3 regions of the Pantoea sp. USHLN298 genome follow, and region 1 is predicted to be linked to each of the others. Evidence: predicted binding sites of a transcription regulator. Region 1 holds the regulator's gene; each other region holds the start of a gene.
What was found. The regulator LexA, encoded in region 1, represses DNA repair genes until DNA is damaged. The targets are predictions, from matches to a motif close to TNCTGTATGTACATACAGNA.
Positions count from the first base shown of each region.

Region 2: the regulator LexA is predicted to act here: its motif matches at 2,118-2,137, upstream of dinG (ATP-dependent DNA helicase DinG).
Region 3: the regulator LexA is predicted to act here: its motif matches at 2,113-2,132, upstream of WFK59_RS07515 (DinI-like family protein).

Region 1 is NZ_JBBCRO010000004.1:539,135-543,336, forward strand. Features, by position in the region: gene WFK59_RS13420 (CsbD family protein) at 1-26, opposite strand, end outside; gene dinF (MATE family efflux transporter DinF) at 198-1,520, opposite strand; gene lexA (transcriptional repressor LexA) at 1,622-2,236, opposite strand; gene WFK59_RS13435 (diacylglycerol kinase) at 2,343-2,711, opposite strand; gene plsB (glycerol-3-phosphate 1-O-acyltransferase PlsB) at 2,840-4,202, shown strand, end outside.
Region 2 is NZ_JBBCRO010000001.1:436,847-441,048, reverse strand. Features, by position in the region: gene dinG (ATP-dependent DNA helicase DinG) at 1-2,090, opposite strand, end outside; gene WFK59_RS02200 (GNAT family N-acetyltransferase) at 2,216-2,734, opposite strand; gene WFK59_RS02195 (XRE family transcriptional regulator) at 2,731-3,294, opposite strand; gene WFK59_RS02190 (MerR family transcriptional regulator) at 3,445-4,179, shown strand.
Region 3 is NZ_JBBCRO010000002.1:599,403-603,604, forward strand. Features, by position in the region: gene amyA (alpha-amylase) at 1-429, shown strand, start outside; gene yedD (lipoprotein YedD) at 468-950, opposite strand; gene WFK59_RS07505 (DUF6388 family protein) at 1,175-1,498, shown strand; gene iraP (anti-adapter protein IraP) at 1,698-1,994, opposite strand; gene WFK59_RS07515 (DinI-like family protein) at 2,171-2,410, shown strand; gene WFK59_RS07520 (hypothetical protein) at 2,449-2,715, opposite strand; gene WFK59_RS07525 (hypothetical protein) at 2,879-3,220, opposite strand; gene WFK59_RS07530 (hypothetical protein) at 3,204-3,590, opposite strand; gene WFK59_RS07535 (helix-turn-helix domain-containing protein) at 3,729-4,202, shown strand, end outside.

The sequences.
Region 1 (4,202 bases):
TTGCCGCTCGCTTGATCTTTATTCATGGCAGACCTCTATGTCATCCTTTGGTTGCATCATTTATCTTGAAAGAAAACAAAATGACGATATAAAGCGCTGGTTTACTGCGCTGCTTACGGTTAATTGTAGTAGAAGATTTTAGGGTTGCTGGAATAATACAGAATAATCTGTAGCGCACCGGCTAAAGCCGCCCGCTATCAGGCGTCGAACCAGCTGTTCTGCTGCCAGTGTTTACGCCAGATTAGCCACAGCGACACGCCGCGCAGCGCCAGGAAAACCGTTACCGCCAGCCACAATCCGTGGTTGCCCAGTATCGGGACGCTGAGCAGCGTCAGGAAGTAGCCGAGTGCCGCCACCATCATGCTGTTACGCATCTCCCGGCCACGGGTCGCGCCAATAAACATGCCATCCAGCAGATAACACCAGACGCCAATCAGCGGCAGAATAACCTGCCATATCAGATAGCGATCGGCGGCCTGTTGCAGCGGTTCAAGGGAGGTCAGCAGCGCCACGATGTGCGGGCCGCAGAGTGCATAGAGCAGCGAAAAACCGATTGCCACTACCACCGCCTGGCGGCAGGCGGCATGCCAGACGCGCAGCAATTTGCTGCCATCTTTTGCGCCGTGTGCTTCGCCGGCAAAGGCTTCCACCGCATAGGCGAAACCGTCAAGCGCGTAGGCGGTAAAGGTGATAAACATCAACAGCACCGCATTGACTGCCACCACCTGCGGACCGATGCGCGCGCCCAGTACGGTCAGTGAGGCAAAACAGAGCTGCAGCAGTAACGAACGCAGCATGATGTCGCGATTAAGCCGCAGCAGGCGCTGAATATCACCGCGCCAGCTCTGCTTCAGTATTGCCGTAGTGATGCCGCGCAGTTTCAACACACGCCAGACCATTACCGCACCGACGGCCAGCGTGATGTACTCTGCCAGTGCGGTCGCGGTTGCCGCTCCCGCCACGCCCCAGTGCAGCCCCATCACCAGCCACAGATCCAGCACAATATTGACCAGATTACCGACCACCAGCAGGATGACCGGTGCCCGCGCATACTGCACACCGAGCAGCCAGCCAAGGATCACCAGGTTTGCCAGCGTGGCAGGCGCACTCAGCCAGCGGATCTGAATAAACAGCGTCGCCTGTTGCAGAACCTTGGGATCGCCGCCAATCAGAGAGGTCGCCAGGCGGGTGATGGGGGTACGCAGACAGATGAACAGCACGCCAGCCAGCAGCGCAATGATTAAAGGCTGGGTCAGCGCGCGTGCCAGTGCCGTTTTATCGCCCGCGCCGAATGCCTGCGCCGTCAGGCCAGTGGTACTCATTCGCAGGAACAGCAACAGCATGAAGAGGAAACTGGTGACTGTCGTCCCGACCGCCACCCCGCCAAGATAGACCGGGCTGTCGAGATGACCAATGACAGCGGTATCGACCACGCCCAGTAAGGGTACGGTGATGTTAGAAAGGATCATCGGCAGCGCGAGCCGCCAGAGTTTTTTGTCGGTAGCCGTTAAAAAACGCATTCGCAGTTCCGTGCTCAGCGCTGCAGAGAGGGGAGCTGCAGCGACAAAATTAGGGCCGACAGAATAGCATCAGACGCTACGAATGCGCGGTTATATCAGGCTCAGAGCCACTCGCCGTTGCGAACCACACCCACCGCCAGACCTTCAACGGTCAGTGACTGCGCGCGCGTATCGACGACGATCGGATCAAAATCGCTGTTTTCCGGCAGGAGATGCACGATAGCGCCCTGCTTTTTCCAGCGTTTCACCGTCACTTCATCATCAATGCGGGCCACGACAACCTGGCCGTTACGGACGTCCTGGGTTTTATGCACCGCGAGCAGGTCGCCATCCATAATCCCGATATCTTTCATCGACATTCCGCTGACGCGCAGCAGGAAGTCGGCAGAGGGTTTGAACAGGCCCGGATCGACTTTGTAATGAGTTTCGATATGTTCCTGCGCCATGATCGGCTCACCGGCAGCGACCCGGCCAATTAACGGCAGACCTTCAGAGGCCTCTTCTTCCATTAACAGACGGATACCGCGCGAGGCGCCAGAGACAATCTCAATCACCCCTTTACGTGCCAGCGCTTTAAGATGCTCTTCTGCCGCATTCGGCGAGCGGAAACCCAGCTGCGCGGCAATTTCTGCACGCGTAGGCGGCATGCCCGTTTGAGTAATATGGTCGCGAATCAGGTCATAGACCTGCTGCTGCCTGCTGGTTAATGCTTTCATCCCGCCCCCTGGTTGTTTATACAGTCGCTGTGAGTATATACAGGTATTGGCGAAATGGAAACCGATTCTCAGGCAAAAACGCGCCAGATGGCGCGTTGTGGAAGGGTTATCGCAAATGTGTCCAGAGCAGCGCGATCCAGACAAACAGTGCCAGTAAGATACTGATCAGCACCGCTGCCGAGCCCATATCTTTTGCCCGACCGGCTAACGGATGGCGCTCCTGACCGATACGATCCACAACCGCCTCGATGGCGCTATTGAGGATTTCAACGATGACTACCAGCACCACAGCGCCAATCATCAGGATGCGCGAGACGATATCGACATCCAGCCAGCAGGCCACAATAATGGCGACCAGCGCGGCCAGCGCTTCCTGCCGAAAAGCCGCTTCATGCTGCCAGGCGGCACGCAGGCCCTGCCATGAGTAACCTGCGGCTTTCACAATTCTTACAAGACCGGTGGCATTATTTGCCATATTGGTGGAACCCTTTCATCGGATTGACGTCAATGTCTGGGCTGCGTGCAATTGGCACCACCACAGATCTTCGCTGCGCTTTCTGGTATGCTTGCGGCGCTTTGCTAACAAGAGGCTTCATGTTGTCTATGTCAGGTTGGCGTAAACTTTATTACAAATTACTGAATTTACCACTGTCGTTTTTGGTAAAGAGTAAGGCCATTCCGGCCGATCCCGTTTCTGAACATGGTCTGGACCCGACCCGGCCCATTATGTACGTTCTGCCTTACGATTCGAAGGCCGACTTACTGACTTTACGCGCGCAGTGCCTGCGGCATCATCTGCCCGACCCGCTCTCTCCGCTGGAGATTGATGGTTCACTGCTGCCGCGCCACGTTTTTATCCACGATGGCCCGCGCGTCTTCCCCTATTTTGTGCCCAGCGTCGAATCGGTGAAGATTTTTCACGATTATCTCGACCTGCATCGCAATAACCCCAAACTGGATATCCAGATGCTGCCGGTGACGGTGATGTTTGGTCGTGCGCCAGGCCGTGAGGTTCAGGGCGAAGATGCACCGCACCTGCGGGTACTGAACGGCGTGCAAAAGTTCTTTGCGGTGATCTGGCACGGACGCGACAGTTTTGTCCGTTTCTCGCCGACCGTTTCGCTGCGCCGCATGGCGACCGAGCACGGCACCGACAAATCGATCGCCCAGAAACTGGCCCGGGTGGCGCGCATTCACTTTGCCCGTCAGCGTCTGGCGGCGGTTGGCCCGCGTTTACCGGCACGTCAGGATCTGTTTAATCGCCTGTTGCAGTCTAAAGCGATTGAAAAAGCCGTCGAAGATGAAGCCCGCAGCAAAAAAATCTCCCATGAAAAAGCGCAGCAGAATGCGGTTGAGATGATGGAAGAGATTGCGGCGAACTTCTCTTATGAAGCGATCCGCGTGACGGATCGCGTGATGGGCTGGCTCTGGAGCCGTCTCTATCAGGGCATCAACGTTAACGGCGGCGAAAAAGTGCGTCAGCTGGCGCAGGATGGACATGAAATCGTCTATGTGCCGTGCCATCGCAGCCACATGGATTACCTGCTGCTCTCTTACGTGCTCTATCATCAGGGACTGGTGCCGCCGCACATTGCCGCCGGTATCAACCTCAACTTCTGGCCAGCCGGACCGATCTTCCGTCGTCTGGGCGCGTTCTTTATTCGTCGTACCTTTAAAGGCAACAAGCTGTATGCCACGGTGTTCCGTGAGTATCTCGGCGAGTTGTTCACCCGCGGCTATTCGGTGGAATACTTTGTTGAAGGCGGTCGTTCCCGCACTGGTCGTCTGCTCGATCCGAAAACCGGGACCTTAGCGATGACCCTGCAGGCGATGCTGCGCGGCGGTAATCGCCCGATTACCCTGGTGCCGATTTACATCGGTTATGAGCACGTGATGGAAGTCGGGACTTACGCTAAAGAGCTACGCGGCGCGGCGAAAGAGAAAGAAGGCTTCATGCAGATGGTGC
Region 2 (4,202 bases), on a different contig from region 1:
TCGGGCTGCTCAATCGGGAAAATCGGCAACGCCGCCAGCAGTCGGCTGCCGTAGGCTTTGCTCAGCAGACGGCGATCATAGATAACAATTTCGCCATAACACTGATGGCTGCGAATCAGGCGTCCGACCTGTTGAATCAGGGTAAACGAGGCGCTGGGTAAGCTCTGCACCTCAAACGGATAACGCTTCAGGCTCTTCAGCCATTCGCCTTCGGTTAAAATTACCGGACTGTCTACCGGCGGAAAAGCAATTTTATGAATATGCACCTGACTGAGCAGATCGCCTTTTAAATCGAGCCCTTCCGCGAATGATTGCAGGCCAATCAGAATGCTGGTCTCGCCTTTGCTCACCCGCTGACGATGCAGATCGACCAGTCGGCTACGCGGCTGATCGCCCTGCACCAGCATCGACAGGCGCAAATCGGGCAGGCAGGCGACAAACTGCTGCATCGCCCGGTTGCTGGCGAACAGCACCAGCACCCCTTTATGCTGCTTCAGGCTCATCTGCTGGCGGAAGAAGCCCGCCATCTCAGCGATGTGCTCCGCTTCGTGGGTCATCAGCGGTTCGTAACGCATTTGCGGGATCACCAGCTTGCCCTGTTCAACGTGGTTGAACGGCGAGTCGAGCGCCACAAAACGGTCGCCCGCTTTTTCATTCAGCCCCGACATCTCCTGCAGGCGATTAAAACTGTTGAGCGAGCGCAGCGTGGCGGAGGTAACCACCACATGCGGAATCTTCCGCCACAGCATTTTCTCCAGCTGATCGCTGACGCGAATCCCGGCGCAGTGAAACAGCAGGTGCGCCTGCCCTTCGCGCAGTTCGCGGGTGATCCATTTCGACACAGGTGCGCCGGAGGCTTTCTCCATTGCCGCCAGTCGCCATAGCTTACTGACCGATTCAAACCAGCCGAATTGACGGTTCAGCTGCAGCAGATTACGGTGCAGCCGCACCACATCAACCTTGCCGGTCTGCTCGCTCAGGGCGTTAATCAGGCCTTCGCTCAGGCCCCGCAGCGCATCACTGAGTTTGAACAACCGGGCGCACAGGTCCAGCAGCTCCTGCGGCAACGCACCCAGTACAAAACGGTATTCGCCCGGCTGATTGTGCGGCGGCAACAGCGGATTGAGCGCCTGGCTGATGATGGTCAGCAGCTCACGCAGCTCCTCGCAGTGCGCTTTCAGCCGCTCCGGATTGGCCAGCGGCGGCGGCGATTTTGGCCGCATCTGAGTCATGATGCTTTCTACCAGCTTGATGAACAGATCCAGCTGCAGGCTGCTCCAGCCTGGGGTGATATCGGCGCTCATCTCCAGCGCGTCCCGCGCCACTTCCGGCAGATGATGGCCTTCATCCAGCACCAGCATCAGATTCTTCGCCGGCGGCAGCACCGATTCGTTTTCCATCGCCGCCATCACCAGCGCATGATTGGCTACCACCACATCGACCTGCTCGATTTCACGCCGCGCCACAAAAAACGGGCATTCGCGATACCAGCGGCAGTGAGCGCCGAGGCAGCTGGCTTTGTCGGTGGAGAGCCGCTGCCACAGGCTGTCGCTGACGTTCTCCTCGCTGTGATCGCGCAGGCCGTCCCACTGATAGCGGTCCAGCGCTTTCTGCAACCGGCCGCACTGCGTCTGCTCCTCTTTGGTGCTGCTGATGGCGTCATCATCCAGGTAGAGCAGCAGATCGCCCTGCTGATCGTCGTCAGCCGCCAGCGCCGCCAGATTGCGCGGACAGACATAGCGGCCGCGACCAAAGGCGGCGGTAAAAGTGAGATCGGGAATGATTTTTTTCAGCAGCGGCAGATCTTTGGTGAAGATTTGATCCTGCAGTGCGACGTTGGCGGTGCTGATCACCAGCCGTTTTTCCTGAGCGCGGCTGGCTGCAATACCGGGGATCAGATAAGAAAGGGTTTTTCCCACGCCGGTTGGCGCTTCCACCGCCAGATGGCGCGCATCATCGCCCGCCAGACATTTTGCCACTTCGGCAATCATCTGCCGCTGGGCGGCGCGCGGAATGAAATCGGGCACCTGCTGCTGCAGCGCTTTATACCACTGCGCTATCTGGCTTTTTACTGCTGCTGTCAGGGCCATTTTGTTTGTTACCACACCATAAAAATTGCCTGTATTTTTACACAGTATGCTGACGACGTCAGCTTTCAGGCAGATTTTTTCGTCTGCGGTTCCAAATCCCGTCTCTTATTGTATTCGGTGCCGGATCAGCTCAGCACTTTAAACATGTAGGTCGTCGCATCCAGCTCGCCGGTGGTGGATTCGGCATAAAAGGGTATCGAGCCGGCGACCTGCCAGTCGAGCGAACGGTAGAGATCGCTGGCGACATCGCCGCTGCGCGTATCCAGCACCAGCAGCGTTTTCCCCATCTGCCGCGCCCGCTGTTCCGCCTGCTGCATCAGCTGACGGGCAATCCCCTGGCGGCGCGCCCGCGGGTGGACCAGCAGTTTGCTGATCTCCGCCCGATGACGGCCGTTGGGCATTGCGCTGTTGTTAATCATCACCGTCGCCACAATCGCGCCGTGCTGAGACGCCACCCACAGTTCGTCATTGCCGCTTGCCAGGCTGTAGATCCGATTCTGCCAGAAACGCAGGATCGCCTGCTGATCGGCAGCATCAATAAATCCGACGCTGGCCCCCTGCGCGACGCAGCCCTGCAGCACGTCACAAAGTTCGGATAAGCGCTGCTGCGCCTGTGTCGCGCTGAGCATCTGATAGTCGATCATGGTTTTGCCACCACCAGTAAATAGCGCGCGCCCTCGGTCAGGTGCGCTTCAAAGGCCGATTTGCCAGTCAGGTGAAAGCGTAAACAGTCGCCCGGACGTAAGGTCCACTGCTGGTTTGCCATGCTGACGGTCAGACCGCCTTCACGTAGCCAGATATGCTGTTCCATACTCTGTATCGGCGGGGCGTCATAATCGATACGCGCACCGGGCCGTAATTTGCCCTCCACCAATTCGCATCTAAAATGAGTAACAGGCGGTGACACATTTCGCCGGTGGAATCCACTGGCTTCATCACTCCATACCGGCTGCTGCTCATACGGGATCAGCAGCTTCGCATCCTCCTCTACTTCACTCAGCAGGCGCGACATCGTTAATCCGTAGGCTACACACAGGCGATTAAGCAATGCGGCAGTGGGGCTGGTCTCGCTTCGCTCAATGCGTGATAATGAGGCACGGCTGATCCCGGTAGCGATTGCAAGCTCATCCAGCGACCAGCCACGTTGCAGACGTAATTCCGCGAGTCGCGCTGCCAGGCGTTGTTCGGTGTTCAGGTCCGACATAGTACCTTCTCATAATTGGGAATAATTTCTCTTATATGAGATATAGCTGAGAAAAGGCGCAGCGGTCAAGTTGTACATTGAAAAATGTATTGTACAACTTAGTTTGCTTCGTTATGGTAATTCCACTCAGATCAGTATAAAGAGGAATTTATGACCCTATACAGTATCGGTGACGTCGCCGAGCGCTGTGGCATAAACCCAGTGACATTGCGCGCCTGGCAAAGACGTTATGGCTTACTGAAGCCGCAACGGACCGAAGGTGGGCATCGTCAGTTTGATGAAGAAGATGTTCAGCGTATTGAAGAGATCATGCGCTGGATCGAGAGCGGCGTGCCGGTCGGCAAAGTTAAAGCGCTGCTGGAAGGGGGTGATGTCGATGCGCATGATGGCTGGACCACCCTGCAGGATGAACTCATCAGTGTGTTACGCCATGTCAGACCCGCCAAACTGCGTAACAAAATTGCGGCTATCGGTCGCGAACATCCGATCGATGCGCTGATTGATCACGTTTTTATGCCGGTGCGTCAGAAGCTCAGTCTTGATCAAAACACCGCCCGTACCATGTGCAGCCTGCTGGATGGCTTGCTGATCGATTATGTGGCGTTCTGCCTGACCGCCAGCCGTAAAAAAGCGGGCAAAGATGCCCTGATTATCGGCTGGGGCATTGATGACCGCACCCGCATCTGGCTGGAAGGCTGGCGCCTGTCGCAGCACGGCTGGCGGATCGATGTGCTGGCTGAACCGCTCGACGTTCCGCGCCCGGAGCTGTTTCCTGGCATGAATATGTTTGTGTTTACCGGAAAAAAACTGACCCGTCGTCAGCAGGAACAGCTGTCGCACTGGCAGGAACAGGGTTACGCCGTGCGGTTGCACGAAACACCCTGATGACAAAAACGCACGCTGGGCAC
Region 3 (4,202 bases), on a different contig from region 1:
TACGCGCTGATCCTGCTGCGAGAACAAGGGGTACCGACCATTTTCTATCCCGATCTGTTCGGCGCCAGTTACGAAGATACCGGTGGCGACGGTGAGAAGCATAAGATTGAGATGCCGGTGATCCCGGAGCTGGAAGGGTTAATCCGGGCGCGCCAGCAGTATGGCTGGGGCGTACAGACCGACTATTTCGATCATCCTAACTGCGTTGCCTTTAGCCGCAGCGGAACCGAAACGCAGCCGGGCTGTGTGGTAATCATGTCGAATGGCGAGGCGGGCGAAAAAGCCGTGGCGATGGGTGAAGGCTATGCCGGCAAGGTATGGCGCGATCATCTGGCAAACCGTGAAGAAACCATTACCGCCGATGGTCAGGGTAATGCAGTGTTTGTCTGTAACGGCGGCAGCGTCAGCGTCTGGGTCGTCGCAGAGTAGTGCCTCTTCTGGCAGGGCCGCGGCCCTGCCAGATCACGTTATTGCGATAAGGCCGCCGCATTGTTATCGGTAATGTGGGTCCGCAGCAGCTGCGGTTCAATATTCTGAATGATGGCGGCTTTTGGCTGCTTCGCCACCTCCTCCAGCGCCTGCTGGCACTCAAGGGTCGGACGATCCACTTTGCGCAGCGTCAGCCCGTCATAGCTCAGTTCACCATTATCCACCACCAGCGGCATCACCCGAACCTGACGCGTTACGTTAACGTAATCACCGCTCAGCAACGTCAGTTTGCCGGGTTTGGCAATCACTCGCTGCCACTGACGGCAATCCAGCGTACTGCCATCCGCATTGACAATAAGCGAGCCCATTGCCTGATCGCTAATCAGCTTTCCCTGAGGCCCGACGGTTTGCCAGTTACCCTGAAGATTCGCCGGCGCCGGCGTTTGCACCGCACTGTCATAATCGTTGATTTGCGCACAACCGCCCAGTGCCAGCGTGGCAATCAGCATCCACTTTTTCATGTTTAATCCCTAAGATCGCGTCAATGGCGGCTACGTTATAATTTTTCCACGCCAGTGCGCAAGGTATCCGGCTGATCCAGCCGCGCCCGGCGCGTTTTTTTTCATTGTCTTGTATAAAGTCGGCGTCAGTACCCTTGTTCTGCCACGCCGTAGCATCGCTTCCTGACAAGGCTGGCGCAACCCGCTACACTGGCGGGCTGCAACAGATATTCAGGAACCCGGCTATGAAAACCCCAGAAGCGTATTACGCGCAGGCGCGCGACATGTTCTTTACCGCTCATCCCGATTTCCAGGCAGCGCTGGATGAGCTGACCGAAAGCGACGCCCGCGCGGCCAATCTTTCCCTGCGTCAGTTGCGTGAATGGCACGCTGAACGCATCTATGCGGCTTTTTTACGTCAGAAAAATCTGGATGGGATGATCTTTTCGATACAGTTGGCTGAGCCAGACAAAGCGGTGGCGGCTGAGGCGATTGAGACCTATCTCAAATCACATGCTGAATCGCTGGGGATGAGCTGGGAAGAGTTTTGCATCAAAAACGAGCTCTGATCGGCCAGTCTTGTAAGGTGTATTCTTTATACACCTCCAACCAGTGATATAACCGCCGATAAAGTTGTACAAGGACGAGGAAAGTGTATAACTTCATCCTACGACTTCGGTCGTGATTGTCCTTGAACGAATAGTGCTTTTGCACTGCCTCTGGAGGTGTTGCTGGATTTCACCTCCAGAGGCGAATTTTTTTCTCCGGCTACTCCTCTTCTGCCATCTTTCCTTTTACTTCCACATATTGTGCCACTGCCAGCAGACGATTAATGTGCGTCAGCAGCAGGTCTACGTCAGACTGCAAAAAGTCGGTCGACGAACGTGACGCCGTGACAATAGCATCCTGAACCGTCTCGCTAATCGTCAGCGTGTTGTCCTGTTTGGCCTGCACCAGTAACGCAGCAACGAGCAGCGATTGCGCTTCAAGCTGGGCGGTCAGCTCTTTCGCGTCGACGTCCATCTTTGCCAGTTTAAGCAGAATATCAATGACCAGTTGTCGCATCGCACTTCTCCAGATGTTTGAGCTGCCATTATGTCGTGATGATGCAGTAATAAGCCAGATCAAGATGCAGTCCGGCATGACATAAAAATATTTCCCGTAATCGGGCGCGCCGCCTTGCCACTGTTTTTATTTACAGTATTATATCCCAGCGATTTTGCCCTGAATGGATTGCCATCATGTTTGTTGAGTTGATTTATGACAAGCGTAACGTAGCCGGTTTACCGGGTGCGCGCGAGATGATTCTCGAAGAGCTGGAAAAGCGGGTGCATCGGGTGTTTCCTGACATTGAAGTTAAGGTCAAACCGATGGAACGTAACGCTATTGATACGGATTTGAGTAAGAACGATAAAGCGACGATTGCGCGGATAGTTGAAGAGATGTTCGACGAAGCGGAAATGTGGCTGGTGGCCGATTAATCCCTTAATGGCCACCGCATCAGTTAGCGGGAGATCACTTAACTCTCCTGCTCGCTGTGATTAATTTCGATCTCAATGTCCTGAATGGCCGCATCCAGATCTTCCAGCATCTTACCCTGCTTGTTGAGTAGCGCATCGATGCGATCGGCGTTAACTTTGTCTTTGTATTCGCCCGCGTCGAAGGCTAACCAATGTGCTGACAGCGTCTCGGTGTTGGTTTGCGCATAGTGGCGCATCTCTTTCAGCTGAGAGGTGACATCACGCAGGTAATCATTTTTGCTCTTGGTTTCTGTTGAATCGCTCATGCTAAATGTCCTTCTGGTTAGTTATCCAAAGTGATTTGGCGTAGCGGTTCATCAACCGGCCAATCTGCGGGCCTTTTCTTCGCACAATACAGCGAAAGAAAATGTCGCCCGGAGATTTAAAACTAGTCGATAATAGCGAAGCCGCACTAAGAATAATCGGAAGTTATGGCCTGGGTTGCGAATGCATCGGTGACACTTCTTTTTCAATCACTACCTCTTTGACTTTATCCACCGTTTTGATCGCCGTGCGGTCCGGTAACGCATCAAGTTTGTGTTGTAACGTCGTCACCTGATTAGTCAGCAAATCGACCCGGGCATCACGTTTTGCCGCGATATTGCGATACTCCTGCCGAATCTCTGCTACTCGCCGGTTGGCCGTATTGCTGACATAAAGAAACAGAATCGTCATCAGCACGCAGATCATCGAGCAGCCCAGCATTACGCCGCCGAGGATAATTTTTCGCTTGTTTAACAGGGTTGTAGCAGGACTATTTATCGTCACCATCGCTGCGATCCTCCAGAGTTGAGATAAGGCGATCGACCTCGTTGCGAAACTTATCGCTGTGATCGGCCTCTGTCATTGCCAGCAGTATCCCTAACGCATTCTTGATAAGCCGAAGATCGGTTTCGAGCATGGAGATACGCCGCAAATTTTTATCGTGCCGTTCTCGTAGCTCGTCGTTCTCTTCTCGTATCAGCAGGTTGCTCTCCTTCAGCAACACCACCTGTTCTTTATAACTGGTTATAATTTCGCCGCCGGCCCGATTACTGGTCACGATTGACGCGATACCCGCCAATAACGGTTTCCAGAACAGTGCCGCCGCGCCCCCACCCAAAACCAACGCACCCATACTGGTAATTAAACTACTTTCCATGCCGCACCCCTCTACCCGGTAAGGTCACTGGAACACCACGGCGTGCAACAACAGGCACGTCCCCTGCCTGAAATTTAAGATTGCTTAAATGCCAGGGTTAAGTATACTTAAATCATTCTTAACCTGAATGTCAAGCAGATGAAAAACGAAACGCTGGGCGACCGTATTCGCCACCGACGAAAAAACCTGGGATTAACGCAGAAGCAATTGGCGGAACAGGTAAAAGTGTCCCATGTGGCGATCTCACAATGGGAAAAAGAGGAGACGTTACCGCGTGGTGAAAACCTGCTGCGGCTGTCGGAATCGCTGGGATGCGCGCCTGCCTATCTGATAGATGGCGATGGTCCTGTTTTCAGCGAAAGTGGATTTGCCGGGCTGCATCAGATTCCCTTACTGAATCAGCGCGACGTGGTGCCGTGGCTGAATGACGCCACTTCGGTGAAGTGTGATTTGCTGATGCATAACGACATGGCGCTCTCTCAGCAGAGCTTTGCCCTGCGGGTTGAGGAACAGGCCATGACGCCTGCTATCAGGCGCAATGATGTGGTGATCATCGATCCGGCCGTCTCACCGCTGCCCGGCGACAGCGTGCTGGCGCTGCAGCAGAACAGC